Regions from separate parts of the Microbacterium chionoecetis genome, predicted to be linked through region 3. Evidence: predicted binding sites of a transcription regulator. Region 3 holds the regulator's gene; each other region holds the start of a gene.
The links. The regulator HrcA, encoded in region 3, represses chaperone genes, less so after heat shock. The targets are predictions, from matches to a motif close to TTNGCACTCGNNNNNNNCGAGTGCNAA.
Positions count from the first base shown of each region.

Region 1: a site for HrcA is predicted at 1,569-1,595, ahead of groL (chaperonin GroEL). Genes of this name have one in related genera too.
Region 2: a site for HrcA is predicted at 5,730-5,756, ahead of groES (co-chaperone GroES). Genes of this name have one in related genera too.

Region 1 is NZ_CP157000.1:2,989,948-3,000,175, forward strand. It holds gene groL (chaperonin GroEL) at 1-1,531, opposite strand, end outside; gene ABG085_RS13400 (cold shock domain-containing protein) at 1,723-1,923, opposite strand; gene ABG085_RS13405 (LytR C-terminal domain-containing protein) at 2,056-2,625, opposite strand; gene ABG085_RS13410 (DUF3263 domain-containing protein) at 2,694-2,942, opposite strand; gene ABG085_RS13415 (DUF2332 domain-containing protein) at 2,952-3,986, opposite strand; gene msrB (peptide-methionine (R)-S-oxide reductase MsrB) at 4,175-4,591, shown strand; gene ABG085_RS13425 (nitroreductase family protein) at 4,591-5,127, shown strand; gene bcp (thioredoxin-dependent thiol peroxidase) at 5,209-5,682, opposite strand; gene ABG085_RS13435 (CoA ester lyase) at 5,721-6,635, opposite strand; gene ABG085_RS13440 (DMT family transporter) at 6,944-7,864, opposite strand; tRNA gene ABG085_RS13445 (tRNA-Thr) at 8,006-8,081, opposite strand; gene ABG085_RS13450 (thioredoxin domain-containing protein) at 8,120-9,070, opposite strand; gene ugpC (sn-glycerol-3-phosphate ABC transporter ATP-binding protein UgpC) at 9,295-10,228, shown strand, end outside.
Region 2 is NZ_CP157000.1:918,154-928,381, reverse strand. It holds gene ABG085_RS04015 (ABC transporter substrate-binding protein) at 1-615, opposite strand, end outside; gene ABG085_RS04010 (heavy-metal-associated domain-containing protein) at 925-1,134, shown strand; gene ABG085_RS04005 (heavy metal translocating P-type ATPase) at 1,134-3,497, shown strand; gene ABG085_RS04000 (metal-sensitive transcriptional regulator) at 3,592-3,936, shown strand; gene rarD (EamA family transporter RarD) at 4,069-4,998, opposite strand; gene groES (co-chaperone GroES) at 5,354-5,650, opposite strand; gene ABG085_RS03985 (class I SAM-dependent methyltransferase) at 5,894-7,096, shown strand; gene ABG085_RS03980 (hypothetical protein) at 7,235-8,380, opposite strand; gene tsaD (tRNA (adenosine(37)-N6)-threonylcarbamoyltransferase complex transferase subunit TsaD) at 8,377-9,444, opposite strand; gene rimI (ribosomal protein S18-alanine N-acetyltransferase) at 9,441-9,989, opposite strand; gene tsaB (tRNA (adenosine(37)-N6)-threonylcarbamoyltransferase complex dimerization subunit type 1 TsaB) at 9,986-10,228, opposite strand, start outside.
Region 3 is NZ_CP157000.1:2,215,053-2,225,280, forward strand. It holds gene ybeY (rRNA maturation RNase YbeY) at 1-274, opposite strand, end outside; gene ABG085_RS09735 (PhoH family protein) at 271-1,302, opposite strand; gene ABG085_RS09740 (HIT domain-containing protein) at 1,373-1,720, opposite strand; gene ABG085_RS09745 (16S rRNA (uracil(1498)-N(3))-methyltransferase) at 1,786-2,523, opposite strand; gene dnaJ (molecular chaperone DnaJ) at 2,527-3,639, opposite strand; gene hrcA (heat-inducible transcriptional repressor HrcA) at 3,691-4,731, opposite strand; gene hemW (radical SAM family heme chaperone HemW) at 4,887-6,104, opposite strand; gene ABG085_RS09765 (DUF1990 family protein) at 6,112-6,762, opposite strand; gene lepA (translation elongation factor 4) at 6,789-8,651, opposite strand; gene ABG085_RS09775 (aminotransferase class I/II-fold pyridoxal phosphate-dependent enzyme) at 8,754-9,896, opposite strand; gene ABG085_RS09780 (alpha/beta hydrolase) at 9,937-10,228, shown strand, end outside.

The DNA.
Region 1 (10,228 bases), 770 kb from region 3:
GGCCGGCGATCGACGCGGCGTTCTGCAGCGCCGAACGGGTCACCTTGGCGGGATCGATGATGCCCTGCGCGAACAGGTCACCGTACTCGCCCGTGGCGGCGTTGAGGCCGTGGCCCGCGGGGAGCTCCGACACCTTGTTCGCCACGACGCCCGGCTCGAGACCGGCGTTGAGGGCGATCTGCTTCAGCGGAGCCTCGATCGCGACGCGCACGATGTTGGCACCGGTCGCCTCGTCACCGGTCAGCTCGAGCCCGTCGAGGGCCTTCTTGCCGGCCTGGATCAGCGCGACGCCACCACCGGGGACGATGCCCTCCTCGACGGCCGCCTTCGCGTTGCGAACGGCGTCCTCGATGCGGTGCTTGCGCTCCTTGAGCTCGACCTCGGTCGCCGCGCCGGCCTTGATGACGGCGACGCCACCGGCGAGCTTGGCGAGGCGCTCCTGGAGCTTCTCGCGGTCGTAGTCGCTGTCGGTGTTGTCGATCTCGCGGCGGATCTGGGTCACGCGACCCTCGATCGCAGAGGCGTCGCCGACGCCCTCGATGATCGTGGTCTCGTCCTTGGTGACGATGACCTTGCGCGCGCGGCCGAGCAGGTCGAGGGTGGCGTTCTCGAGCTTGAGACCGACCTCCTCGGTGATGACCTGCGCACCGGTGAGGATCGCGATGTCCTGCAGCTGCGCCTTGCGGCGGTCGCCGAAGCCGGGAGCCTTGACGGCGACCGACTTGAAGATGCCGCGGATCTTGTTGAGCACCAGGGTCGCGAGAGCCTCACCCTCGACGTCCTCGGCGATGATGACGAGCTCCTTGCCGTCCTGGATCACCTTGTCGACGACGGGCAGAAGGTCCTTGATGTTCGAGATCTTCTGGTTCGCGATGAGGATGTACGGGTCCTCGAAGACCGCCTCCTGGCGCTCCGGGTCCGTGACGAAGTACGGGTTGATGTAGCCCTTGTCGAAGCGCATGCCCTCGGTGAGCTCGAGCTCGGTGCCGAAGGTCTGCGACTCCTCGACGGTGACGACGCCTTCCTTGCCCACCTTGTCGATGGCCTCGGCGATCAGCGCGCCGATCTCGGGGTCAGCGGCCGAGATCGAAGCCGTGGCGGCGATCTGCTCCTTGGACTCGACCTCCTTGGCGGACTCGAGCAGCTCGGCCGTGATGGCGGCGACGGCCTTCTCGATGCCCTTCTTGAGCGAGATGGGGTCGGCGCCGGCTGCGACGTTGCGCAGGCCCTCGCGGACGAGCGCCTGGGCGAGGACGGTCGCGGTGGTCGTGCCGTCACCGGCGACGTCGTCGGTCTTCTTGGCGACCTCCTTGACGAGCTCCGCGCCGATCTTCTCGTACGGGTCGTCGAGCTCGATCTCCTTGGCGATCGAGACGCCGTCGTTCGTGATCGTGGGGGCGCCCCACTTCTTCTCAAGCACGACGTTGCGACCGCGCGGGCCGAGCGTCACCTTGACGGCGTCGGCCAGGATGTTGAGGCCGCGCTCGAGACCACGGCGGGCCTCCTCGTCGAAAGCGATGATCTTTGCCATGTTGTGTGTCGTCCCTCCGGAACGTTGGCTTTGGGTATTAGCACTCAACAATCACGAGTGCTAACTCATTCTGGCACTCGGCCCTATCGAGTGCAAGCCGCGAGGACGGATGTCGCAACACGAAGAGACGGGGAGCCTTTCGGCATCCCCGTCTCTTCATCACGTTCAGCGCAAAGCGTTGCGTCGGTCGTTCAGACGACGCGCACGGCCTCCGCCTGGGGGCCCTTCTGCCCGGACCCGACCGTGAACTCCACGGTCTGCCCCTCTTCGAGCACGCGGAAGCCCGTCATGTCGATGTTCGAGTAGTGGACGAAGACGTCCTGGCCGTCGGCGACGGTGATGAAGCCGAATCCCTTCTCGGCGTTGAACCATTTGACGGTGCCCTGGGTCATGCGAATCTCCTGTAGCCGGCGGTGCAGGGCTTCATCGTATGCAGGCGAAAACGCGGCCTCGGCGCGATTCGTCACTTGTTGACACGCAGGAATAGAAGTGTTTACCGGCGCGAAACACGCCACTTCGCCGGGTCAGGGAGTGGGTGCGGGCGTCTGGCCGGCGGCGGTGCGGTCGAGGCCGATCACCACGGTGAGCTGAGGGACCTCGGGCGAGGTCGCGGGGTACGCATCGCTCTGCTCGATCTCGGCGCCGCCGATGACGCCGGCGAGACCGGCCGCCGCCGCTTGGTCCGCCGGGTCGACATAGAAGACCGTGGTCGTCGGGAAGTCCTGCGAGCCGGCTTCACCCGCCGTCACCTTCTCATCCGCCCATCCGGCCGCGACGACGACGTCCTTCATCTGGGTGGCGAGCAGATCCTCGGGGGTCGCGTTCAGGATCATGACGTCGTAGTCCAGGTCGATGACGGGCGTGACCTCGGGCTCGGGCGCCACCGTGGGAGCGGGCGTCGGCACCAGTTCGATCCGGCCGGACGCCAGCAGCGTGCCGAAGATCCCGACGATGATGAGCACGACCGTGGCCAGTGCGGCCCACAGCAGCACGACCCAGCCGCGCATGCGCGGGTTCTCCGCCCGATGGGCGCCGACGCGGTCCGTCTCCGGCACATCGTCGAAACGATCCCGGGGGAAGCTGGTGGTCGGCACCCGTCGATGCTACCCGGCCCATGCTGGGCGTCTTGCGCGCGACAGCCCGTCCGCGCCCGAACCGATCGTCAGCGCGCGTCGGCGGAGCGTGCGGCGCGCTCGTGCAGCCGCGCGTCGCGCAGCCGACGCAGCCGCTTCACGAGCATCGGATCGTGCTCCTGCGCCTCGGTCGTGTCGATGAGCCGCCCGAGCAGCTGGTAGTACCGCGCCGGCGACATCCCCAGCTCGGCGCGGATCGCCTCCTCCTTGGCCCCCGCGTGCCGTCGCCACTCGACCTCGAAGTCGAGGAGGGCGCGGTCGCGGTCGGTCAGAGGCACGCGTCCACGCTAGCCCGCGGCATCCGTCCATCCGGGGCGCCACGCGCGCCAGTGCACGAACCCGCCGAGCGGATCCACCGCGGCCAGCGGTTCGCCGTCGCGGCCGAGCACGAAGCCGCCCCAGGCGCCGGGATCGACGGCCGCATTCCACTGCTCGTGAAGACCGGGCGGATCGATCGTGATCCACACGGCGCGCCGCTCAGAATGGCCGAGCTTCTGCACGGCGTCGATGACGCGCTCACGCCCGGCGCGCGGGATGTGCGGGAGCACCCCCGGCGTGGTCACGACGAGCGTCGCGCCGTCCGGCGCCATCGCGGCGACGGAGCGGAGGACGTCGGGGTCGGACGCATCGCCGGCCACCAGCAGCGGCGGGTCGGCGGCCACGATGTCGAGGGCGGCGCCGATCCGCTCGGCGCGGCCGCCCTCCCCCGGCCACACGAGGCTCGTGAGGAAGCGCCGGTCGCCGGCGTCTGCGGCGTCGAGCGGGTGGAGGTCGATCCCGGCGCGCCACACGACCTGCGGCATCCCGAGCGGCGGCTCGCCGGTGACGTCGCAGTCCAGCATCACGGTCGATCGCCCGCCGGCCGGGTCGAGCGCCGTCACGCCCTCGCGGCCGCGGTAGCGGTACGAGTAGCGGTCCGGGTACAGGCAGAGCCCGGCGCTCGCGCCGACCTCGAGGAGGGCGATCGGCCCCGGCACGGTCGCGAGGGCCGGCAGGAGCGCCGCGCATCGCTGCGGCTCGTTGGTCTGCAGGCGGCGGACGGATGCCTCGGCCACGGCCTCGTCCGCGTGCGCGTGGAGCCATGCGGCCCATGTCGCGAACCCCTCCTCGGGCGCCCCGAGCATGCGCGTGACGGCGAAGACGAGGGGCGGCTGCCGCCGCGTGGCCGGAATCCGAGCGACGATCGCGGCGATGTCCGGATCGGCGGCGACACCGCGAGCCCAGTCCGCATAGAGGTCGGAGCGCCCGGGCGCCTCGTCGCGCGCGAAGCGCCCGTACCGCTCCGCGACCGCCGCGGTCTCGGCATCCGGCTCCTCGATCATTCCGCCATCCTCCCCCACGGTCCGCTCTTCGGCGTTCGGGGCGCCCGGCGAACGTTCGGGGCGCACGCGACGCGCCCCGAACGTTCCCGGCGCGCCCCGAACCCGCACCGACGACCCGCTGCCCCACCCGCTGAGGTTGAATGGAACCTGAAGAGCACGGGCCCGGATGCTCTGCCCAGGAGGAGACCATGACCTACGCCGTCGACAAGAGCGACGCCCAGTGGCGCGAAGACCTGTCCGCCGAGCAGTACGCGGTGCTGCGGGAAGCGGGCACCGAACGGCCGTGGACCGGCGAGCTGCTCGACGAGAGCCGCGCCGGTCTGTACACGTGCGCGGCGTGCGGCGCCGAGCTGTTCCAGAGCGGCACCAAGTTCGACTCGCACTGCGGGTGGCCGAGCTTCTACGAGTCCATCCGGCCCGAAGCGGTCGAGCTGATCGAAGACGACAGCCACGGGATGGTCCGCACCGAGGTCCGCTGTGCGAACTGCGGCTCGCACCTCGGCCACGTGTTCCCCGACGGCTTCGGCACCCCGACCGGCGACCGCTACTGCATGAACTCGATCTCGCTGCAGTTCACGCCGGGCGACGAGTCCGGCGCCGCCTGATGCCCGGAGCCCTGGAGGCCGCGCTCGCGCGGCGATCGTGGTCCAAGGTCACCGACGAGGCGCCGACGCACGATGAGCTGCTGGCGCTCGTGGCGGCCGCGGGGCGGGTCGCCGATCACTCGTCGCTTCAGCCCTGGCGGTTGATCGAGCTGCGCGGCGACGATCGCGAGCGGCTCGGCCGCGCGATCAACAAGGCGCAGGGCGACAAGGGCGTCTCGTCGAAGCCGTTGCGCGCGCCGCTGCTCATCGCCGTCGTCGCGAGCTATCGCAAGAGTCACAAGGTGCCGCGCTGGGAGCAGGAGGCCGTCGCCTCGGGTGTCGCCCACCTGCTCAGCCTGCTGCTGGACGAGGCCGGCTGGGGCGTCATCTGGCGCACCGGCCACTACACGCGCGCGAAGGCCGTCGCCAAAGCGCATGGCCTCAGGAAGAACGAGGAGCTCCTCGGCTGGCTGTACGTCGGCGGCAAGCCGCCGCGGTCTCGTCCGGAACGACGCAAGGCGGTCGACGCCCGAGGGCTCGTCAGCCGGATGCCCTGACGCGCCGGACGACCCCACTGACACGGATGCCGCGACCCGGCCCGTCACCTCGATGAAGGCGACGGGCCGGCCGGACGGGTCTCAAGCGGCGAGCTGAGCGTGGAGCCGCTCCACGTGACCGTTCGGGTCGACGTGGTACTCGGCGGACTCCACCGTGCCGTCGGGCGCCAGGACGAACGTCGAGCGGATGAGTCCCACGCGCTCCTCGCCGCGTACGACCTTGGTACCCCAGGCACCCCACGCCTCGGCGACCGAGTGGTCTTCGTCCGACAGCAGCGGGAACTGCAGCTGCTCGGCCTGCGCCCACTCCGCGAGACGCTCCACCGAGTCGGGCGAGATGCCGACGACCGCGGCGCCCGCGGCCTGGAGCGAGGCGAGGTTGTCGCGGAAGTCGCAGGCCTCGGTCGTGCAGCCGGGGGTGAACGCGGCCGGGTAGAAGTACACGATCAGGCGGCGGCCGGCGAAGTCCTCCGGCCGGACCACGGCGCCCGTGGCATCGGCGAGGGCGAAACCGGGGTTCTTGTCGCCTTCGCTCAGGCGGATGTCGTCAGCCATGTGGTGCGTCCCTTCGGGGTTCGGTGGTGCGGCGTCTGTCACGAGGTCGGGTGTACCCCGAACGCGATCGCCAGCTTCTCGATCTTCTGCGCGCGGCCGAGTCGCGGCAAATCGCTGCCGTCGCGGACCACACGGCCACGGCTCTCGAAATCGGCCAGGAAGTCCAGCGCCCACTCCACCTCACTCGGTGCGGGGCAGATCACCTCGTTGATGACGGGCGCCTGTTCGGCTGCGAGGCACAGCTTGCCGGTCATGCCCATCGACACGGTGATCGCGGAGTGCTCGCGCAGCGTCGGCATGCTGTTGCCCACCGTCGGGCCGTCGATCGGGCCCGGGAGGTCGCCGACGCGGCTCGCGACGACCAGGCGCGCCCGCGGGTACGCCATGGCCTCGGCATCAGCGCTCATGCCGGTGTCGCGACGGAAATCGCCGCTGCCGAACGCGAGACGGAAGGCGCCGCGCGCGCGGGCGATGTGGGCCGCGTCCTCCATGCCGAGCGCCGACTCGATGAGGGCGACCACCGGCACGCTGGCGCGCAGGCGGTCGAACGAGCTCGTCACCTGGTCGGGCGACTCGGTCTTGGCGAGCATGATGCCGAGCAGCCCCGGTACGCCGACGAGCGCGGCGAGGTCGTCGGCCCAGAACGGGCTGGCCGCGTCGTTCACACGCACCCACGCCCGGCCTCCGGCGGTGAGCCAGTCGACGACGTCCTGCCGCGCCTGCGGCTTGTTGCGGGGGTCGACCGCGTCCTCGATGTCGAGCACCACGGCGTCGGCCCGGGAGGCCGCCATGTCGCCGAACGACTCGGGGCGCGTTCCGGGCACGAGCAGCCAGGAGCGGGCGATCGACGGATCGACGGCGCGGTGGCGCGCAGGGCGGGCGGAGATCAGGGTGCGCAGATCCTCCTCGGGATCGAGGACCTCTGCACCGTTGCCGTAGGGATCTGCCGACATCTCACTCTTCTTCCGGAATTCGGGTCTGGGGCGACCGCGAGCCGTCGGGCGCGGCACTCGCATCGCACTGCGGGCGACCGCGATCACGCGGCTTCACGCCCGCCGGCGGCCGACCTGCGGGCGGGGTGCGCGCGCCGTCGAGCCGACGTGGAGCGCGACGCCGCCCCTGCGGATGACGCCCGGGGCCGGCGATCGCGCCGACATCCATTCCACCACCTTCTCGCGCCGGCGGCGCACCGGCCGGCGGTCGCCGCGTCGGAGCGCGGGTCGTATGCCTCGTCGGCGGGCAGGAGGACCGGCACGCGGTGTCAGCGCCGGCGGCGCGGCATCCGTCTCCAGGGCACGACCGCCACGACCACCGAGAGGATCGCGAGCGCCGACATCAGCAGCGACGCCGCCGGGGCGGGGGCCCCCACCGCAGGCCAGATCGCGTCGATGATGACGGAGGTCACCACCTGCCCGACGACAGTACCCAGTCCCAGCAGCAGCACTCCGGTGTGGGGCACGAGCGCCGCCGCCAGGAAGATGTACGCCACCCCGATCACACCGCCGAGGTAGAGCCAGGGGTCGGACGGGTACGACGTCGGCGGGCCGGCGACCGCGGTGTGGATGAGCTCGGCGACCCCGAGGACGGCCGTGCCGCCGATGAAGTTCACGAGGGTCGCGGTCAGCGGCGTGCCGACGCGCTGACGCAGCCGACCGTTGACGGCGGACTGCCAGGCGATGCCGGCGCCTACCAGGAAGGGCAGCACGACCAGCACCGGCGGGGCATGGATGCCACCTGCCAGCGATACTCCGGCGGCCAGCAGCGCCAGGGCACCGCCGGCCAGTCGCGCCGGGGTCACCGCCACGACGCCCGCCGGGCCGAAGCCCGAACGGTCCAGCAGCAGGCCGCTCACGGTCTGCCCGGCGACGACTCCCACCGTGAACAGCGCGACGCCGATGATGCCGACCGCGAGCGATTGCGTCGCCACCGAGAGCGCGCCGGCGACGCCGCCGCCCAGCATCCAGATCGGGATGCCGCCGCTGCGCACGCCGCCGACCAGCGCGACGAAGCCCCGCCGTCCCTGCGGCAGGGCCGCCGACAGCACGATGAGCACGATCAGGCCCGAGCCGAACGAGATCACGGCGGCTGCGAAGCCGTCGTCGATGCGGACGCCCAGCTGGCCGTTGATGCGCGCCTGCACCGCGGTCAGCACCCCGATGAGCGCGGCGCCGCCCAGGCCCATCCAGACGGGCAGGCGGGATGCGGTCACCCGATCCATCTTGCCTGCCCGCGAGCGGCACCGATGACGACCACGCCTGCGGCGGAGCCGGCGACGTCGGGCACGATGCGTGTCGACGCCGAGATTCGACGACGCGCGCGGAAGTGGAGCCGACTACGGGACTTGAACCCGTAACCCCCGTATTACAAGTACGGTGCGCTACCAATTGCGCCAAGTCGGCAGAGCGCCCAGTCTAGCGGCGCCCGGGCGGGCACCCGATCAGGGAGCCGGAGTCGGCGTCGGGGTCGGGGTGGCCTTGTAGTAGGCGTCGCTCGCGACCGTGAGGACGAACTGTGCGAACTCCTTGGGGTCGTCCAGCTTGCCCACGTACTGGGTGCCGTTCACGAGCACCATCGGCGTGCCGGTGAGGGCGGCGCCGTCGGTGCCGGGAAGCTCCTGCAGCGCCCGGTCGGTCGCCGTCTTCGCCCACGACGCGTAGGACTGCTCCTCGATGCACGCGCGCACGACCTTGGGGCCGTCGAGACCCGTGGCGATCGCCATGGCGGCGAGCTCGCTGTCGCTGTAGCCGTCCGAGTCGACCTCGGGCTGCTGACGCAGCAGCGCGTCGTTGAACGCGAAGAAGTAGTCCGGCGCATGCTGGGCGACGCAGGCGGCCGCACCGGCGGCGCGCAGCGAGTACTTGGTGCCGTTCGACTTCGCCGTCAGCATCGCGACCGGGTAGTAGGTCAGGGTCGCGGCGTCGTCGTCGACCCACTCCGACAGCTGCTTCATGTTGGCCAGCTGGAATTCGCGCGAGCCCGTGGAGAGGTAGTCGACGTACACCCGGATCTCGACCGCGGGCGCCTCCGTGGGGGTCGCGGTGGGTGTCGGCTCCGGCTCGGGGGTGGGGGTGGCCGTGCTGGCCTCCCCCTCGGGAGACCCGTTGACGTCCGCACCCTCGGAGCCCACGCCACCGCCCGTGACGTCACTCACCACGAAGCCGTCGTTCACGACGTTCGCAGGGCTCATCATGGGCTTCGATGCACTGGACGAGACCGTCCACGTCACCACGACCGCGATGACGGCCACGAAGGCGATGGCGACGACCGCGAGCGACGTCCGCCGGATGACGCGAGCCCGAGACTGCCGCGCCTTCACCTGCTGCGCCTTCTCACGCACGGCGTCGCGGCGCTCGCTGGACGCGGCGTTCTGTGACTCGTCGCTCGACATGGGACCTCTCGGTGCGGAAATGTGGCCGGTATCCGGCGGGGGCCGGACGGGAAAGCGGCCGTCCACGATGCTAGCCAGCCACCCTGGGAAATGCCCAGACGCAACCTCCGCACGCGCCGTGTCATACTGTTCGTGCGCCCGATGACGGGCGTGCGGGAATGCCCCCGCTCATTCCATCACTACGGATCGTCCGGCACGTACCTGCCGGTGAAGGAGAAGAGAACATGGCGTCCGTCACGTTTGACAACGCAACTCGCCTGTACCCCGGGGGCACGCGCCCCGCTGTGGACAAGCTCAACCTCGAGGTCGCCGATGGCGAGTTCCTGGTTCTCGTCGGCCCGTCGGGCTGCGGAAAGTCCACGTCGCTGCGCATGCTGGCCGGCCTCGAAGAGGTCAACTCGGGCCGCATCCTGATCGGCGACCGTGACGTCACCGACGTCCCCCCGAAGGACCGCGACATCGCGATGGTCTTCCAGAACTACGCGCTGTACCCGCACATGACGGTCGCCGAGAACATGGGCTTCGCGCTCAAGATCGCCGGCGTCGGCAAGGAGGAGCGCGCAGCCCGCGTCCTCGAGGCCGCCAAGCTCCTCGACCTCGAGGAGTACCTGACCCGCAAGCCGAAGGCCCTCTCGGGTGGTCAGCGTCAGCGCGTCGCCATGGGCCGCGCCATCGTCCGCCAGCCGCAGGTGTTCCTCATGGACGAGCCGCTGTCGAACCTCGACGCCAAGCTCCGCGTGCAGACCCGCACCCAGATCGCGTCGCTCCAGCGTCGCCTGGGCGTCACCACGGTCTACGTCACCCACGACCAGACCGAGGCCCTCACCATGGGCGACCGCATCGCGGTCCTCAAGGACGGCCTCCTGCAGCAGGTCGGCACCCCGCGCGACCTGTACGAGAAGCCGAACAACGTGTTCGTCGCCGGCTTCATCGGCTCGCCTGCCATGAACCTGTTCCCGGCGCACCTCGCCGAGGGCGGCGTCCAGTTCGGCGACACCGTCGTCGGCATCGAGGCCGACACGCTCGGCAAGGCGCACGGCTCCGACGTCACCATCGGCGTCCGCCCCGAGGACATCCAGGTCGCCCCCGCGGACGGCAAGGGCCTCACGGTCACGGTCGACCTCGTCGAGGAGCTCGGCGCCGACGGCTACCTGTACG
Region 2 (10,228 bases), 1.3 Mb from region 3:
CGCCAGACCGGTGCCGTACGCGTCGTTCAGCACGATCAGGCCGAGGGTCTGGTGGCCCTGCTCGGCGACGAAGTTGCCGTGGACCTCACCCTGCAGTACGTCGGACGGGGCGGTACGGAAGTACAGTCCGTTGTCCTCGTACGTCGTGAACTGGTCGGACGTGTTGGCCGGCGAGAACAGGATGGTTCCCTCGCCGATGACCTGGTCGATGAACTGCAGCGAGACACCCGACGACGCGGCGCCGATGATGGCGGCCGGGTCCTCGGCGAGGATGCGGGGCACCTCGGTCTCGTACGCCTTGTTGTCGAGGTCGCCCGAGTCGCCCCAGACCAGCTCAACGCTGAGGCCGGTGGTCTCGGCGTACTCCTCGATCAGCGACTGCGCGTATGCGACACCCGCCTCCTCGGGCGGGCCGAGGAACGCCAGGTTTCCCGTCTGCGGCAGAGCCGTGCCGACCGTCAGGGTCATTTCCTCGGCGGGCCCAGCGCTTTCGTTGGGCTCTTCGCCACCGGTGCCGCCACCACCGGCACAGCCGGCCAGGACGAGGGCGCTGGCGCCGATGAGCGCGATGCCACCGAGGGTGGTGGTGGTGCGCGAGCGGGTGAAGACGCTCATGTTGCTCCTTGCTGTGTGATTAACACGGGAACGGCTCGGGCGCCGACCCAGTGCACTAAACCTAATCGCCCCCGGGCCTCCGCAATGTTGCCTTTCGTTAACGATCTGTAACAGCTTGAAAACCGTGATCGGCGGGCAAATCCTGGGCCCTTCGACCCGCCGTGCCTGTGGATAGCTCACTCTGCGGGCGTGGGATGCCGCGGAAGACGGAAACCGCTCCCCCACGGCCTCCTATACCCCTGGCCGGTATACACTGGATCGACGTACCCCACAGGGGTATCCGAACACCGCACGACACGAGGAGAAGACATGGCTGAGGCCGAGTACAAGGTGACCGGAATGAGCTGCGGGCATTGCGAGGCTTCCGTGCGCGGCGAAGTGTCCAAGCTCGCGGGCGTCGAGGACGTCCAGGTGAGTGCGGCCTCCGGCACGCTCAAGATCGTCTCGTCCACCCAGGTCGCCGACGACGCCGTCATCGCGGCCGTCGACGAGGCCGGCTACAGCGCGGTCCGCGCCTGATGCTCGCCGGTCCCCCTCCCGCCCGGGTCGAACTCGAGATCGGCGGGATGACGTGCGCGTCGTGCGCCGCGCGGATCGAGAAGCGGCTCAACCGGATGGAGGGGGTCGAGGCATCCGTCAACTACGCCACCGAGAAGGCGTTCGTCAGCGTCCCCGCGGGACTCGACCCGCAGGCGCTCATCGACGAGGTCGTGAAGACCGGGTATTCGGCCGCCCTCCCCGCCCCGCCGGCTGTCGAGCCGGTCGCGGGTGACGCCGCCGATCCGGAGCTCACGAGCCTGCGCCACCGCCTGATCGGGTCGATCGTGCTGTCGACGCCGGTGATCCTGCTGGCGATGATTCCGACTCTGCAGTTCACGTACTGGCAGTGGGCGTCGCTGGCGCTCGCGGCGCCGGTCGTGGTGTGGGGCGCCTGGCCGTTCCACCGGGCGGCGTGGATCAATCTGCGCCACGGCGCCGCGACGATGGACACCCTGATCTCGCTGGGCGTCTCGGCCGCGTTCCTCTGGTCGCTCTACGCGCTCTTCCTCGGCCACGCAGGCATGCCCGGCATGACCCATGCGTTCGAGTGGTCGGTGACCCCGAGTGATGGCGCCGGAGACATCTACCTGGAGGTCGCGGCCGGCGTGACGACCTTCGTCCTGGCCGGAAGGTACTTCGAGCAGCGCTCCAAGCGCCGGGCGGGCGCCGCCCTGCGCGCGCTGCTCGAGATCGGGGCGAAGGATGTGGCGGTGCTGCGGCCGACCGGCGACGAGGTGCGGGTGCCCATCGCCGATCTGCGCGCCGACGATGAGTTCGTCGTCCGCCCGGGCGAGAAAATCGCGACCGACGGGGTCGTGGCCTCGGGCACATCGGCTGTCGACGCCTCGATGGTCACGGGTGAATCCGTGCCGGTCGAGGTCGCGCCCGGCGACGCCGTGGTCGGCGCCACAGTCAACGTAGGCGGTCGCCTGGTGGTCCGCGCGACGCGCGTGGGCGACGACACCCAGCTCGCGCAGATGGCGCGCCTCGTGGAGGATGCGCAGTCGGGCAAGGCCAAGGTGCAGCGTCTGGCCGACCGCATCTCCGGCGTGTTCGTGCCGATCGTGCTGCTCATCGCGCTCGGCACGCTCGCCGGGTGGCTGCTCACCGGTGCCTCCGCGTCGATGGCGTTCACCGCCGCGGTGGCGGTGCTGATCATCGCCTGCCCGTGTGCGCTCGGTCTCGCCACTCCGACTGCGCTGCTCGTCGGCACGGGCCGCGGGGCTCAGCTCGGCATCCTGATCAAGGGTCCTGAGGTGCTCGAATCCACACGCACCGTCGACACCGTCGTGCTCGACAAGACCGGCACCGTCACGATGGGGCGCATGTCGCTGATCGACGTCGTGGTCGCCGGCCCCGCGAGCGCGGGGACGGATGCCGCATCCGCTTCGGCCCCCGCCGACTCGGCCTCTGCCGGCGCCCGGGCCGAGCTGCTGCGTCTCGCCGGTGCCGTCGAGCACGCCTCGGAGCACCCGATCGCACAGGCGATCGCGCGCGGCGCCGCGGCCGAGGCCGGCGCGCTCCCCGCCGTCGAGTCGTTCGAGAACGTTCCGGGCAAGGGCGTGTCGGGCATCGTCGAGGGGCACGCGGTGCTCGTCGGACGCGAGTCGCTGCTGGCCGACTGGACGCTGGCTCTTCCCGCCGACCTCGCCGCCGCGAAGGCGTCGGCCGAAACGCTCGGGCGTACCGCCGTGCTGGCCGCGTGGGATGGCCAGGTGCGGGGGCTGTTGGTGGTCGCCGATCAGCTGAAGCCGACGAGTGCCGAGGCGGTGGCGCAGCTGCGGGCCCTCGGGCTCACGCCGGTGCTGCTCACCGGCGACAACGCGGCCGCGGCGGGCGCGATCGCCGATGAGGTCGGCATCGAGCGCGTGATCGCCGAGGTGCTGCCGCAGGACAAGGTGGCCGTGATCACGCAGCTGCAGGCGGAGGGACGCGTCGTCGCGATGGTCGGCGACGGCGTGAACGACGCCGCCGCGCTCGCCCAGGCCGACCTCGGTCTCGCGATGGGAACCGGGACGGATGCCGCGATCGAGGCATCCGACATCACTCTGGTGCGCGGCGATCTGCGCAGCGCGGCCGACGCGATCCGCCTGTCACGCGCCACCCTCCGCACGATCAAGGTCAACCTGTTCTGGGCCTTCGCCTACAACGTCGCGGCCATCCCCCTCGCCGCGCTCGGCCTGCTGAACCCTATGATCGCGGGAGCGGCGATGGCGTTCTCGAGCGTGTTCGTGGTGGGCAACAGCCTCCGCCTGCGGAGGTTCCGCAGCCTGTCGGGCGGCACGACCGGCCAGGCACAGCAGAAGAAGCCGATGCCCGCGGCGCTGGTCGGAGCCTCGTAGTGGGCTGCCTCGTAGCGGGCGGCCTCGGGGGCTGGCTCTCGCCGGCTGCCACCTCGAAATAATGAACATCGCTCACAATGAAGGGTCCACAGACATGACGATCGACACTCACGGCGACGCCGTCCTCGACCACGCCTCTGCACCCGACGGCGACGCCGCGCACCACGGCTACATCACGGACAAGGACAAGTACCTCAACCGCCTCAAGCGCATCGAGGGACAGGCCCGCGGCATCCACAAGATGGTCGAGGACGAGAAGTACTGCATCGACATCCTCACGCAGATCAGCGCCCTGACCTCCGCCCTCGAGGCCGTCGCCGTGGGTCTGCTCGACGACCACCTGCGCCACTGCGTGGTGGATGCCGCACGCCTGGGCGGCGCGGAGGCCGACGCGAAGATCACCGAGGCCACGCAGGCCATCGCCCGCCTCGTGCGCTGACCCGCGAGCGCCCGCCGCCACGCACGCCGAAACCGGGCATTTCCGTCGAAACCGAGGGCGTCGTCCCCGGTTTCGACGGGAATCCCCGGTTTCGCCGCATCCACGCGAGCGCGGCGCGCGTGGTACCCGGCGTCAGCGCGCGGCGCGCGCCCGCCGGGCGTGCAGCACCGAGTCCACCGTGAGCACGATGAGCGCCACCCACACGAGCGCGAAGCCGATCCAGCGCTCGACGGGCATGGGCTCGTGGAGCAGCCACACCCCGATGATGAACTGCAGCACCGGAGCGACGAACTGCAGCAGGCCGATCGTCGTCAGCGACACGCGCCGTGCGCCGGACGCGAAGAGCAGCAGCGGAATCGCCGTGACGATGCCCGCGAGGCCCAGCAGCACCGCGTGCTCCCAGCCATTCGCCCCCATCGTCAGCCCCTCCGTGACGCCCACGACCACCAGGACAATCGTCGCGATCGGGGTCAGCCACAGCGTCTCGAGCGTCAGGCCGCTCACGGCGTCGACCGACGGGCCGACCTTCTTCTTCACCAGGCCGTAGACGCCGAAGGATGCCGCGAGCGTGAGGGCGATCCACGGGAAGGCGCCGTAGCCGATGACGATGACGAGCACGGCGACGGCCGCGATGCCGATCGCGACCCATTGCGTCGCGCGAAGGCGCTCGTGCAGCACCAGCACCGCGAGCAGGACCGTCGCGATGGGATTGATGAAGTAGCCCAGGCTGGTCTCGATGACCTGGTCGCTCAGGGCACCGTAGATGAAGACCTGCCAGTTCACGTAGATCAGCAGACCGGCGATCACGGTGAGCCCGAGCACCCTCGGCTGCCGGAAGATCGCCGCCAGTCGCGCCCACGTGCGCGTCAGCGTGAGCAGCAGGGCGCAGAATCCGAGCGACAGCACGATGCGCCATGCCACGATCTCCCACGGCCCCGTCGGCACGAGCTGCAGGAAGTACAGCGGCATGAAGCCCCAGAGCAGGTAGGCGCTGAAGGCGTAGACACCGCCGAGCGTCCGCTCCCGCGAGGAGTGGAGTTCTGATCCGGATGCCGCCGGCACTGCTATCCCGCCGGTCGCCGCTGCGGCTTGTGCGAGTTCGTCGATACCGCCCTCGCCAGATCTCGAGGACGGTTCAGGAGTCACCGCACCAGCCTACGTCCGCCCAGGTCCGGCCGGCCGCGGGGGCGACCCGCCCCGGCCTCGAGGGTCACGACGCGCCGCAACACCGCCCAGGAACCCGCCGTTCGTGACACCCGAACCGTGCCCGCCTCGGTTCGAGGGTCACGACATGCTGCAACAACGCCCGCGAAGCCCGCATTCGTGACACCGGAACCGGGCGACGCCCGCGCCGGGCGTGACGAAAGGGCCGGATGCCGAAGCATCCGACCCTTTCGGTACGCGCTGTGCGCGGGACTCAGCGAACGACGACCGCGAGCACGTCGCGAGCCGACAGGACGAGGAACTCGTCACCACCGAACTTCACCTCGGTGCCGCCGTACTTGCTGTAGATCACGCGGTCGCCGACGGCGACGTCGAGCGGGATGCGGTTGCCGTTGTCGTCGATGCGACCCGGACCCACCGCGAAGACCTCGCCCTCCTGGGGCTTCTCCTTGGCGGTGTCGGGGATGACCAGACCGCTGGAAGTGGTCTGCTCGGCCTCGACCTGCTTGATGACGATGCGGTCCTCGAGCGGCTTGATGGAAACCGACACGGTCTACCTCTTCTTTCTTGAGACTAAGACTCGTTAGCACTCTGACGTTGAGAGTGCTGATGACAGTCTAGGCAACCGTCTGGCACTCATGCAACGTGAGTGCCAATCGGGCGTCACAGGCGGCCATGGTCGGCGTTTGCGCGGCGGTCGATGGCACCGAGCCACCGTCGCACGGCCCGTGCCGCCGCCCCGGTCTGTGACCCCGCGCGGCCGATTCTCGCGCCCGCGCCGTAGGCTCGGCGGGTGGAACTCTCCGAACTCGAAGCGCTCCTGACGTCCGACGGACTGCGGCTGCTCGACACCATGCCGCCGGTCGAGTCGTCCGACGACGTCGCCCGCGCGGTCACCCGCCTGCGCCGCGACGGCCACTCCCCCGACCTCGTCTCGGCGGTCGTCGGCCAGGCCCGGCTGCGCACCCGCGCGGCGGCGAAGTTCGGCGATCTCGCCGAGCGGATGCTGTTCACCCGCGCCGGACTCGAGCAGGCGACGCGTCTGCCCATCGCCGCGCGTCACGCCGCGCGGTTCCGCGACGCCGGCTTCACGCACGTCGCCGATCTCGGCTGCGGGATCGGCGGCGACGCCCTCGGCCTTGCGGGCCTCGGCCTGCGAGTCACCGCCGTCGACGCCGACGAGGTGACCGCCGGCATCGCCGCGTACAACCTCGCGCCGTTCGGCACCGATGTGGAAGTGCGCCACGGCACGGCGGAAGACGCCGACCTCGACGGCATCGACGCCGTCTGGCTCGACCCGGCGCGACGCACCGCCGGCCACACCGAGACCGCGCGCACCCGTCCCGAGGACTGGTCGCCGTCGCTGGACTGGGTCTTCGACCTGGCGCGACGCCTGCCGGTCGGCGTCAAGCTCGGGCCCGGCCTCGACCGCGGACTCATTCCCGACGATGTCGAGGCGCAGTGGGTGAGCGCCGACGGGTCGACCGTCGAGTTGGTGCTGTGGTCGGGCGCGCTCGCGCGCGAGGGGGTGCGCCGTGCGGCGCTGGTGATCCGCGGCGACGGCGCGAACGGCGCGCAGGCTCACGAGCTGACGGCAGAGACGGATGCCGAGGACGAACCCGCTCGCGCACTCGGCGCCTACCTGCACGAGCCCGACGGCGCCGTCATCCGCGCGCGACTCATCGGCGACGTCGCTCGCAGCCTCGAGGCGGGCATGCTCGACGAGCACATCGCGTACCTCACGTCGGACGCCGCCCTCACCTCGCCGTTCGTCTCGACCTTCCGGGTGCGCGAGGTGCTGCCGGCGGATGTGAAGGCCCTCGCCAAGGCGCTGCGCGAGCGCGACATCGGAACGCTCGAGATCAAGAAGCGGGGGGTGGATGTCGACCCCGCCGCCCTGCGCCCGCGCCTGAAGCTCCGGGGGTCCGGGTCGGCGACCCTGCTGCTCACTCGCATCGGCAACCGACGCACCGCGATCCTCGCCGACCGGGTCTGAGCCCGTCGCTGGGCCGCGCCGCGCCGCGCTCGTTCTCCTGACTCCGTTCACTTGCACTGAACGTACGCGCGATGCCGCCCTCTCTGTACGTTCAGCGCAAGTGAACGTGAGAAGGGGGGTGACTGGCGGCTCAGGCGGTCAAGGGATGAGGTTGGCCCGCATCGCGGTGTAGAGCAGCCAGCCGGCGCTGTACAGGATCGACAGCCCGCCGAGGGCGATCGCCCACACCGCGATGGCGCGGTTCTCCAGCGGACGACGCAGCGCGATGATCGCGCAGACCACCGCCACCAGTCCGATGGGGAAGCCCCAGCCGACGAACATCGACACCAGGAGACCGACGACGGCGAAGGCGAGTGCCCAGCCTGCCAAGCCGCGGTGGAACGCGGAGTCGGTCGCCTGCCACGACGCGTCGTCGGGCGTGAAATCCCCGCCCGGCTCGGAGGGCGCCGTCTCCACGGTGACGGCGACGGGTGCCGTGGGCAGCCGCTGGAATCCGCCGCGGTGCACCCCCGGCAGGGGCGAAGCCTCCTGCGCGAGATCGACGTCCGGCGAAACCGACGTCACGGTGGGACCGGCCGATCGCGCTGGCGGCGCCGCGCCCGTCTCCGGCTCATTCGCGCCGACGGTGGGCTCGGCCGCGGCGTGCGGCGGCTCGGCAGCGGCCGGGTCTGTCGTCACCACCGACGCCGCGTCGGTGGTCACTGTCGCCGAGACATCCTCCACCGGCGCCGCGTCGGTCGTCGCCGGACCTGTAGCCGCTGCCGGAGCTGTCTCCACGGCAGCCGCTTCGGGCGCCGCCGGGGCGGGCTCCGCCGGGCTGGGCGCCGCCGGGGCGGGCTCCGCCGGGCTGGGCGCCGCCGGGCCGGGCTCCGCCGGGCCGGGCTCCGCCGCCGAATCGCTCTCCACCGCAGCTGCTTCGGTCGCCGGGTCGGCCGCCGCCGTGTCGGGGACCGCCGCATCGGGCTCCGCCGCCGGGTCGGGCTCCGCCGCCGTGTCGGGGGCCGCCGAGCCACTCTCCACCGGCGGCGCGTCGGTCGTCGCCGGGTCTGTCTTCGCTGCCTGTTCGGTCTTGACGGGCGCGGCGTCGGCCGCCGCTGCCGCAGGCTCGGTTTCAGCCGCCGGCTCCATCGCATCCGCAGGCGGATCGCTCGCCTCCGCGCCCGCCCGAGGCGTGGCCGCCGGTGCTATGGCCCGCTCGGCGGGCCGCGGCGCGGTCGCTGCGCCGGGCCGGACGGGCTCGGGCGTGGCGTCGTCGCCGGGCGGCGGCATCCGTTCGTCCGTCATGCCGATTCCGCGACCTGGATCTCAGTGACGGGCAGCGTCGAATCGGCGCCGAACTCCAGGGTTGAGGGCGCGCGCCCCGCCATGATCAGCTCGGAGGTCAGCGCGGCGATCATCGCGCCGTTGTCGGTGCAGAGCGACAGGGGCGGAATCCGCACGGTGACGCCCTCTGCCGCGGCGCGTTCGAGCGCCACGTCGCGCAGGCGACGGTTGGCGATGACGCCGCCGCCGAGCAGCAGGCGCGGCACCTCGTAGTCGCGGCACGCGGCGAGCGCCTTGGTCACGAGCACGTCGACGACGGCTTCGCGGAAGCTCGCCGCGACATCCGCAACCGGCACCGGCTCGCCAGCGGCCTGGCGCTGCTCGACCCAGCGAGCCACGGCCGTCTTCAGACCCGAGAACGAGAAGTCGTAGCGATGCCCTGCCATGTCGGACGCGCGCGAGAGCCCGCGGGGGAACGGGATCGCCTTGGGATCTCCGGATGCCGCGGCCCGGTCGATCTCGGGCCCCCCGGGATACGGCAGCCCGAGCAGCCGCGCGACCTTGTCGAACGCCTCACCCGCAGCGTCGTCCATGGTCTCGCCGAGGAGTTCTACGTCCGTGGTGAGGTCACGCACGAGGAGCAGCGACGTGTGCCCGCCGCTGACCAGCAGCGCGACCGTCGGATATTCCAGCGGGGGCGCCTCGGCATCGAGGACGTCGGCCGCGATGTGACCGACGAGGTGGTTGACGGCGTACAGCGGCTTCTCGAGCGACACGGCGAGCGCCTTCGCCGCGCCGACGCCGACCATGAGCGCTCCGGCGAGGCCTGGACCGCTCGTCACGGCGACGGCGTCGAGGTCGGCGAGCGCGACGCCCGACTCGGCCAGCGCCGCCTCGATCGACGGCTGCAGCGCCTCGAGGTGCGCGCGGGCGGCGACCTCCGGCACGACCCCGCCGTAGCGGGCGTGCTCGTCCATCGAGCTCGCGATCGTGTTCGACAGCAGCGTGCGACCGCGGACGATCCCGATGCCGGTCTCGTCGCAGCTCGTCTCGATGCCGAGCACCAGCGGTTCGGCGCGGTTCACGTGCACACCCCTCCGTCCCACGCGGTCCCCGAGCCGGCGTCCTCGCTGGCCGAGCCGCCGTCGGCATCGCTCGCCGAGCCCGTCGATGCGCCGCGCCAGGCCCGCACGTCGAGCCTCATCACCACGGCGTCGACGTCGTCGGGCTGGTAGTACCTGGGCTTGCGGCCGATCTCGGCGAACCCCTCCGACGCGTACAGCTTCTGGGCCACGGGGTTGTCGGCGCGCACCTCGAGGAAGACGTGGGCGACCTCGCGGCGTGCGGCCTCCTCGAGCAGCGTCCGCAGGAGCGTCCGCCCCCGGCCGCGGCCCCGCGAGACGTCGGCGATGGCGATGGTCTGGATGTCGGCATCCTTCGCCCCGGCGACCGCCCGCAGTCCTGCGTAGCCGACGAGGCGCCCGGCCTCGTCGTCGACGACGTACCAGCCGTGCGGCGAGACCAGCTCTTCGCGCATCATCGCCTCCGACCACGCGTCGGTCGGGAACGATGCGCGCTCGAGCGTCATGATGGCGGCGAGATCGTCGCCGGTGGCCCTGCGAATGCTCATGCCTCGCCCCGCTGCTGTTGGTGGGTCGGTCGCGCGGCCGTCACCGGCGTGCGCTGCTCCCCCGGCGTGCTCGACGCGTGCGGGTTCACCCGCTTCGGGGCGTGGGGCAGCGTCACGTCGGGCGACCGCAGATAGAGCGCGTCGGCGTGGCCGATCGTCCGCCCGGCCGAGAGTGCGCGAGCTGCCGCGAGCGCGAGCATCGCGGCGGGAATGTGGTCGGCGTCGCGGCGTGCCGCCTC
Region 3 (10,228 bases):
GGCACAGCACGATGTCGCCGAGCAGCCCGGGAGGCGTGGGGGCGTCCTCGGTGCCCGGACGGAGCTCGTCCATCGGGAAGCTCAGCACGTCGGTCGGCCCCGGCTCGTCCATCCACTGCACGTGAAGTGCCTCCATGGCACCCTCGTCGACGAGCAGGATCGCGACGTCGGCGTCAGGGCTCACGTGGAGCTCCGCGAAGTTGTGCTCCATGAGCCGGAGCAGGACGGTCTCGTCGACGGCGATCCCGGATTCGTTGCCGATCTCGATGGTCATGAGCGTCCTCGCTTCGGAAGGTGGTCACGGGGTCCGCTGCTGCGGGGTGCGGCGGCCCGTCGCTCCGCGCGGTTCGCGAACTCGGCGGCCTCGTCCCGCTCGCGGCGAGCGGCGAGGCGGTGCTCGTCGTACACGCTGTAGGCGTCGACGATCCGCCCCACCAGCGTGTGTCGGACCACGTCGTCGCTGGTCAGATACGCGAAGTGGATGTCGTCGATGTTGTCCAGCACCCGGGTCACCAGGCGCAGACCCGAGGCGCCCTGGGGCAGGTCGATCTGCGTGATGTCGCCGGTGACGACCATGCGCGTGCCGAAGCCCAGCCGCGTGAGGAACATCTTCATCTGCTCGGGGGTCGTGTTCTGCGCCTCGTCGAGCACGACGAACGAGTCGTTCAGCGTGCGTCCGCGCATGTACGCCAGCGGTGCGACCTCGATGGTGCCGGTGGCCATGAGCTTGGGCACGAGCTCGGGGTCCATCATCTCGTTGAGCGCGTCGTAGAGCGGCCGCAGATACGGGTCGATCTTGTCGGTGAGCGTGCCGGGCAGGAATCCCAGCCGCTCCCCCGCCTCGACGGCGGGCCGCGTCAGGATGATGCGGCTGACCTCCTTGCGCTGGAGCGCCTGCACGGCCTTCGCCATCGCCAGGTACGTCTTGCCCGTGCCGGCCGGACCGATGCCGAACACGATGGTGCTCTCCTCGATCGCGTCGACGTACGCCTTCTGCCCCAGGGTCTTGGGGCGGATGACGCGACCGCGCGACGACAGGATCGCCTCGCCGAGCACCTCGGACGGCCGTGGCCCGCCCTCCGTGCGGAGGATGCGGTTCGACGAGGCGACGTCCTCCTCGCCGAGCGCGTGCCCGGCCTTCGTCATGGCGAGCAGCTCGTCGACGAGCGTCCGCGCCGCGGCGACGGCGCCGGCCTCGCCGGTGAGCGTGATCTCGTTGCCGCGCACGTGCACGTCGACACCGGGGTGCTCCCGTTCGACGACCCGCAGCAGACGATCCTGCGGACCGAGCAGCTGCACCATGGCGACGCCGTCCGCGTAGATGCGCTCGATCGTGCTGCCGCCGTCGCTCAGGGGTTCATGACCGTCTTGATCAGGCACCGACACTCTTCTCTTCGAGGCCTCCCGCGAGCACATGGGCGTGCACGTGGAAGACGGTCTGGCCCGCGTTCGGACCGGTGTTGAACACGAGACGGAAGTCTCCGTCGGAATGCTCTGCGGCGAGGGTGTTCGCCAGGCCGACGAGCTCGGCCATCAGCTCCGGATCGCCGGCCGCGAGCTCGACGACGTTCCGGTACTCCTCGGTCTTGGGGATCACCAGCAGGTGCAGGGGCGCCTTCGGGGCGATGTCGCGGATCGCGAAGGCGTTCTCGGTCTCCGCGATGATCTCGGACGGGATCTCTCCGTTGCGGATGCGCGTGAAGATCGACGGCTCGCTCATGCCGCAAGTCTACCGACGGGACCCTTCGCCAGGCTCAGGGGGCCGGCGTCGAGCCGCCGAACCGCTCACCAGCGGCCGAGGGCCGTGCTCACGACCGCGAGGGCCGCAGGACCGGCGGTCGATGTGCGCAGCACGGTGTCGCCGAGTCGCACGAGCCGCGCCCCGGCGGCGACGAGCGCGTCGAGCTCTTCGGGCGCGATGCCGCCCTCCGGTCCGACGACCAGCACGACATCGCGGTCATCGCCGTGGTCGACCGCGAGGGTGCTGAGCCGCTCGGACGCCGTCGGTTCGAGGACGAGGAGACGGGATGCCGCCGCCCGCTGCACCAGCCCGGCCGTCGAGGTCAGCTCCGCCACGGTCGGCACCCAGGGGCGGTGGGCCTGCTTCGCCGCCTCGCGCACGATGGTCGCCCACCGCGCGCGGCCCTTCACCGCCTTCGCGGCGTCCCACCGCGAGACGCTGCGTGCGGCCTGCCACGGCACGATCTCATCGACGCCGAGCTCCGTCGCCGCCTGCACCGCCAGCTCGTCGCGATCGCCCTTGGCGAGCGCCTGCACGAGCACGACGCGCGGGCTCGGCTGCGGGGCATCCGTCCGCGCACTGATCCTCACCACGACCTCGCGGGATGCGACCGACTCCACGACACCGGTGAGCCAGGCACCGCGCCCGTCGCCGACGGTCACCTCCTCGCCGGCGCGGACCCGCCGCACGCTCGAGGCGTGGTGCGCCTCGGCGCCCTGGAGGGTCACCGCGTCGCCCGGCGCGGCGGCGACCGGCTCGTCGAGGAGGAAGTGCAGGGCCACCGGTCAGGCGTTCCGGAACCGGTCGCGCAGCTTGGCGAACAGACCCTGGTGGAACTCCGAGAGTCGCGGAGCCGGTGCCTTCGTGCGCTTGGCGAACTCCTCGATCAGGGCCCGCTCCTTGTGGTCGAGCCGCGTCGGCGTCACGACATGCACGCCGACCCGGAGGTCGCCGCGCTGGGATCCGCGCAGCGGCGTGATGCCGCGGCCCTTGATCGTCAGGATGTCGCCGGCCTGCACGCCCGGGCGCACCTCGAGATCGACGGGGCCGTCGAGCGACTCGATCGTCGTGGTGGTGCCGAGGATCGCGTCGGGCATCGACACCTCGAGCGTCGCCAGCAGGTCGTCGCCGTCGCGGCTGAACACCTCGTGCGGCGAGACGGTGACCTCGATGTACAGGTCGCCGTTGGGGCCGCCGGCGGGGCCGACCTCACCCGAGCCGGGCAGCTGCAGGCGCAGGCCGGTCTCGACGCCGGCGGGGATGTCGAGCGACACGGTGCGGCGTGCGCGCACGCGGCCCTGGCCCTGGCAGGTCGCGCAGGGGTAGGGGATCGTGGTGCCGTAGCCCTGGCAGACGTTGCACGGCTGCGTCGTGACGACGTTGCCGAGGAGGCTCCGCACCTGGCGCTGCACGTTGCCGGTGCCGTGGCAGATGTCGCAGGTGACGGGGCTGGTCCCCGGCTGGCAGCATGAGCCCTGACAGGTCTCGCAGAGCACCGCGGTGTCGACGTCGATGTCCCGGTGCGTGCCGAACACCACGTCGCCGAGTTCGAGCGTCACGCGCACCAGGGCGTCCTGCCCGCGCTCGCGTCGCGAACGGGGGCGACCGCCGCGCCCGCCGCCGGCGGAACCGAAGAAGGTCTCGAAGATGTCGTTGAAGCCGCCGAAGCCGCCGGCGCCGCCGAACGGCGAGTCGTTGCCGCCCATGTCGTAGCGTGCCCGCTGGTCCGGATCGCTCAGCACGTCGTAGGCGTGCGTCACGAGCTTGAAGCGCTCGGACGCGTCTTCTCCGGGGTTCACGTCCGGGTGCAGCTGCCGGGCGAGCTTGCGGTACGCCTTCTTGATCTCGTCGGTGGTGGCGTCGCGTGAGACGCCAAGGACCTCGTAGTGGTCAGCCACTTTCGCCTTCCTGCCGCGGCCGTGCCGCGGAATAGATGATGCGCGTCCGCGTCAGCGGGAGTTGTCGTCCTGCTCGAGCATGCGCGTGAGGTAGCGCGCGACGGCACGGACCGTCGCGAGGTTGGTGGGGTAGTCCATTCGCGTGGGCCCGAGCACGCCGACGCGGGCGAGCGATCCGGTCGCGTCGTAGTCGCTGGCGACGACGGATGCCTCGGCCAGGCCGAACGCCTCGTTCTCCCGGCCGATGCTGGCGGCGAGGCCCTGCTCGTCCGCCACCATCTCTCCCATCAGCCGCAGCAGGGTCACCTGCTCCTCGATCGCCTCGAGGAGGGGGTAGATGCTGCCGCGGAAGTCGGACTCGCTGCGTGCCAGGTTGGCGCTGCCGGCCATCACCAGCTTGTCCTGGCGGAACTCCTCGAGCTCCTCGGCGACGGCGCGGATGATCTCGTCCGTCGCACGCTCGTGCGCGGGCGCCTGGGCATCGGGCACCTCGAGCCGCTCCGCGATGCGCTGGAGCCCCTCGCGCACCGGCCGTCCGACCAGCAGCGTGCCGAGCCGGGCGCGGATGTGCGCGAGGTCGGTGTCGTCGAAGTCCTCGCCGACGAAGGTCAGGCGCTGCGACACGCGGCCGGTGTCGGTGACGACGATCACCAGCATCCGTCCGCCGCCGAGCTGCACCAGCTCCACGTGGGTCACGTTGGCGCGGGCGAAGGACGGATACTGCACGATCGCGACCTGACCCGTCAGCTGGGTCAATGCGCGCACCGTGCGCACGAGCACGTCGTCGAGGTCGCCCGAGCCGTCGAGGAACGAGGCGATGGCCGAGCGCTGCGCCGAGGAGAGCGGGCGGATCTCGGCGAGGTGGTCCACGAAGACGCGGTAGCCCTTGTCTGTCGGAACGCGTCCCGACGACGTGTGCGGCGCGACGATCAGCTCTTCGTCCTCGAGCAGCGCCATGTCGTTGCGGATCGTCGCGGCGGACACGCCGAACGCGTGCCGCTCGACGATCGTCTTGCTGCCGACCGGCTCACGCGTGTCGACGTAGTCCTGGACGATCGCCCGCAGCACCTGCAGACCTCGCTCGCTGACCATCCCGCCTCCTCACGCTGCTGTCGGCACCAGAGCGTCTGGCACTCGCATGACTGGAGTGCCAATTCTATCCGATGCCCCTGCCAGGATCGCCGAACGACGCCACGTGCGGCGGGGGCGCGCCGCAGCGGACGGCGGCGTGCGACGGCGGCATGTCGTCACTCGGTGAGCGCCCGGACGACGGCGTCGGCCAGCAGGCGTCCCCGTCGGGTCAGCACGACGTGTCCTCGCAGCGCCGTAGGCCCGTCGATCAGACCATCTGCGATGAGCGCGGCGACCGCGTGGCGGCCCTCGCCCTGCAGCTCGGCGACGGGCAGCCCCTCACGGACCCGCGTCCGCAGCAGCACGCTCTCGAGGGTCCGGGCCTCGGCATCCGGGCTCTCGCGTCCGGCGGCGGGTGACTCGCCGGCCGCGAGCCGCTGGGCGTATGCCGCGGGATGCTTGACGTTCCAGAACCGCACTCCCCCGATGTGGCTGTGCGCTCCCGGCCCGAAGCCCCACCAGTCCGAGCCGACCCAGTAGGCGAGATTGTGCCGCGATCGGTGGGCCGCGTCTCTGGCCCAGTTCGACACCTCGTACCAGTCGAATCCGCCGCCGGCGAGCATGTCGTCGGCGAGCTCGTACATGTCGGCCTGCAGGTCGTCGTCCGGAGCGACGACTTCTCCGCGGCGGATCTGGCGCGCGAGCTTCGTGCCGTCCTCGATGATGAGCGCGTACGCCGAGATGTGGTCGGGCTCCAGGGCGATCGCAGCCTCGAGCGAGGCCCGCCAGTCGTCGAGCGACTCACCGGGTGCGCCGTAGATCAGGTCGACGCTCACGTCGAGCCCGGCATCGCGCGCCGCCGAGACCGCGGTGCGGACGTTCTCGGGGTCGTGCGTGCGATCGAGCGCGGCGAGGACGTGCGGGACGGCCGACTGCATGCCGATCGAGAGGCGGGTGACACCGGATGCCGCGAGCTCTGCCGCGACGGCCGGCGAGACGGTGTCGGGATTGGCCTCGACCGTCACCTCGGCCCCCTCGACGACTCCGAATCTGTCGCGCACGCCGCCGAGCATGCGCGCGAGATCGCCCGGCGGCAGCAGCGTCGGGGTGCCGCCCCCGAAGAACACCGTCGTAGCCGGGCGATTGCCGCCCGCCCGCTCGAGCACCGCCGCCGCGAGGTCCAACTCCCGCAGGAGCGTGTCGGCGTACTGATCCTGGCGGGCGCCCCTCAGCTCGGACGAGGTGTAGGTGTTGAAGTCGCAGTAGCCGCAGCGCACGCGGCAGAACGGCACGTGCAGATACACGCCGAAATCGGTCGAGGGATCGATGCGGGTGCCCGACGGCAGCGAGCCGTCCGCGGGAACGGGCTCGCCGAGCGGAAGAGCGGAGCCCATCAGCGTCTCACGCGGGCGTCGTGTACAGCGGCGAGATGGCGCGCAGATAGCGCGTGAACAGCTCGCGCCGACGGCGCTTGGTCAGTCCCGGCAGCACCCGATAGAGCACGGCACGGGGTGCGTCGAACGCGCGGACGGTGAACCACACCTCGTCGTTGTCGTACCAGTCGAGCATGAACGACTCCTCGCCGCTGACGACCGAGTCGCTCACCGTGCCGAGCGCGAAGCCGACGCGCCGCGGCTCCTCCACGGCGAAGATGACGCGCAGCTCGGCGTCGGCGCGCAGGCCCTTGACCCGGCCGTCGACCCGGATCGTCGTGCCGGCGCTGACATAGGGCGTGCCGTCTGCGTCGAAGCGCTGCTCGGTCTCGGAGCGGCTGGGCGCGACCGGGTTGCCCTCGGGGTCGAAGCTGACGCCCGAGTACATCGGGCCCGACGCGGGCCGCACATCGGTGACCTCGAGGCCGGCGCCGCGCTGCGCGGTCCACGACAGCAGCGCCTCTCCGGCGGCGCGGAACCTGGCCTCGCCGCTGCCGATGCGCCATGACTGCTCGGCCGGAATGCTGCGCTCCGGCGGGTACTGCATCAGGTCCGGCGCCTGCGTCGCCCCGACGGCGGCGTAGTCGACGGTGTCGTCACGGAAGGTCCCTCGACGCATGGAATCAGCCTACTTCGCGAATCGGGTCACTTCTTGGGGCCCTCGACGTCCCCCGACAGCGCGGCGATGAACGCCTCCTGGGGAACCTCGACGCGGCCGACCATCTTCATGCGCTTCTTGCCCTCCTTCTGCTTCTCGAGGAGCTTGCGCTTGCGGGTGATGTCACCGCCGTAGCACTTGGCGAGCACGTCCTTGCGCATCGCGCGGATGTTCTCGCGCGCGATGATGCGAGCGCCGATGGCCGCCTGGATGGGCACCTCGAACTGCTGCCTAGGGATGAGCTTGCGCAGGCGCTCGGTCATCATCGTGCCGTAGGCGTACGCCTTCTCGCGGTGCACGATCGAGCTGAACGCGTCGACCTTGTCGCCCTGCAGCAGGATGTCGACCTTCACCAAATCGGCCTCCTGGCTGCCGGACGGTTCGTAGTCGAGGCTGGCGTAGCCCTGCGTGCGCGACTTCAGCTGGTCGAAGAAGTCGAACACGATCTCGCCGAGCGGCATGTTGTAGCGCAGCTCGACCCGCTCCTCGCTGAAGTACTCCATGCCCAGCAGCTGCCCGCGGCGCCCCTGGCACAGTTCCATGACGGTACCGACGTAGTCCTTCGGCAGCAGGATCGCCGCCTTCACCATGGGCTCGCTGACGCTGGCGACCCGCCCGTCGGGGTACTCGCTGGGGTTCGTGACGGTGACCTGCTCGCCGGTGTCGGTCGTGACCTCGTAGATCACCGACGGGGCGGTCGTGATGAGGTCGAGGTCGAACTCGCGTGCAAGGCGCTCCGTGATGATCTCGAGGTGCAGCAGGCCCAGGAAGCCGCAGCGGAAGCCGAAGCCCAGCGCGACCGAGGTCTCGGGCTCGTACTGGAGCGACGCATCCGAGAGCTTCAGCTTGTCGAGGGCCTCGCGCAGGTCGCCGTAGTCGCTGCCGTCGATGGGGTAGACGCCCGAGAAGACCATGGGCTTCGGATCGGTGTAGCCCGCCAGCGCATCCGTGGCCGGCTTGCGCGCGGTCGTGATGGTGTCGCCGACCTTCGACTGGCGAACGTCCTTCACGCCGGTGATCAGGTAGCCCACCTCGCCGACGCCCAGCCCTCTCGTCGGGACGGGCTCGGGGCTCGACACACCGATCTCCAGCAGGTCGTGGGTCGCCCTGGTCGACATCATCTGGATGCGCTCACGCGGCTCCAGCTTGCCGTCGACCATGCGGACGTACGTCACCACACCCCGGTAGGAGTCGTAGACCGAGTCGAAGATCATCGCGCGGGCAGGGGCATCCGCGTTCCCCTGGGGTGCGGGGATCTGCTCGACGATGCGGTCGAGGAGAGTCTCGACGCCCACCCCCGTCTTGCCCGACACGCGCAGCACGTCGTCGGGCGACCCGCCGATGAGGTTCGCCAGCTCGGCGGCGAACTTGTCGGGGTCGGCGGCCGGCAGGTCGATCTTGTTGAGCACGGGGATGACGTGCAGATCGTTCTCGAGTGCGAGATACAGGTTCGCGAGCGTCTGCGCCTCGATGCCCTGCGCCGCGTCGACCAGCAGGATCGCGCCCTCGCAGGCCGCGAGCGAGCGGGAGACCTCGTACGTGAAGTCGACGTGCCCGGGGGTGTCGATCATGTTGAGCGCGAAGACCTGCTCCGGTCCCTGATCCGGGCGGAGCGACCACGGCATCCGCACGGCCTGCGACTTGATGGTGATGCCCCGCTCGCGCTCGATGTCCATGCGGTCGAGGTACTGCGCCCGCATGTCGCGGTCGGAGACGACGCCGGTGATCTGCAGCATGCGGTCGGCCAACGTCGACTTGCCGTGGTCGATGTGGGCGATGATGCAGAAGTTGCGGATCAGCTCGGGCGGCGTGGCAGAGGGCTCGAGGGGCTTCAGGGCGCGGGGTGACATGTCCAGACGATTGTACGGGTGCCGGATGCCGCGACCCTGCGAGTCGGCAGGTTCGGGGTCCGACGGCAGCCATTGCGCATCCGCCCGGACGGAGCACTCGCCTCACACCGGTGCGGGAAGGCGGCTCAGCCCCTCGAGCAGTTGGGCCCGGTCGCTCGCCACGCACACGCGGATCCATCCCTCCCCCGAGGCGCCGAAGGCGCTCCCCGGCGCGACCGCGACGCCCTCTTGGTCGAGGAACCGCTCGCACCACGCCGTGACGTCGCCTCCCGAGACGTGCGAGACGTCGATCCACAGGTAGAACGCGCCGGTGGGCGTGAGGTAGCGGAGTCCGCGCGCGGAGAGGGCTGCGGTGGCCGCGGACAGGTTCTCGCGGTAGTGCGCCGCGCTGCGCGCCACGGCGGCCTGGTCGCCCGTGAGCGCCTCCGCCGCCGCCCGTTGCGACGGCTCGTCGACGCAGCTGACCACGGACTCCTGCACCCGCAGCATGGTCTGGCGCCAGTCGGGCGGCGTCACCAGCCAGCCCACTCGGGCGCCCGTCATCGCGTAGGTCTTGGACAGCGAGAACACCGACAGCACGTGCCCGTCGGAATCGAGCGTCGCAGGGCTCACGTGAGGGGCTCCCCACGTGAAGCGCTCGTACACCTCGTCGCTGATGAGCCACAGATCGTGCCGCCGGGCCAGGGCGAGGAGTTCGTCCAGCGTCGCGCGGTCGAAGGTGGAGCCGAGCGGGTTGGACGGAGTGTTCACGATCAGCGCCCGCGTCCGCGGCGTCACGAGGGAGTCGAGCTCTGCGAGATCCGGCTGGAAATCGCGCGCAGGCCGCAGTGGGTAGGGCACGGGCACGGCCTGGAGCAGGTGGGCGTTCATGGTGAAGGTCGTGTAGCCCGGGTCGGGAACGAGCACCTCGTCGCCGCGTGACAGCGTGAGCGCCATGGCGAGGTGCAGCGCCTGCGTGGCGCCGACCGTCACCCAGATCTGCTCGATGTCGACGTCCAGGCCGTTCTCGCGCGCCAGCTTCGCGCGGATCGCCTCCCGCAGGGCGGGCGTGCCGCCGTTGGGCGTGTAGCGGATCGCCCCTTCGCGCCACGCGTCGGCCGCGGCATCCCGGATCCGCGGCGATGCGACCTCGCCCGGCTCGCCGACCGCCAGGATGATCGTGCCGGGCCGGCGCAGGGCACGCTCGAGGATGTGGCGCACACCCGAGCCCGGCATGTGCGCGATGTGCGGAGCGATCTCGGGCATGCCGCCATGCTAAGTCGGCCCCCGCGGCTAGCCTGTCGTCATGGTGGTGCAGGTCGTGCTCGTCCACGGCATCCGGACGTCCGCCACGATGTGGCGCGCCCAGGTCGAGTACCTGAACGCGCGCGGCACCCCGGTGACCGCCGTCGACCTGCCGGGCCACGGCTCCCGGATGGCCGAGGACTTCACCCTCGAATCGGCCCTGGCGACGATCGACGAGGCGGTGCGCCAGGCCGCCGCTCGCGGACCGGTCCTTCTGGTGGGGCACTCGATGGGCGGTCTGCTGTGCATCGAGTACGCGGGTGCAGAGGATCGGCCGCCCGTTGCCGGCTTCG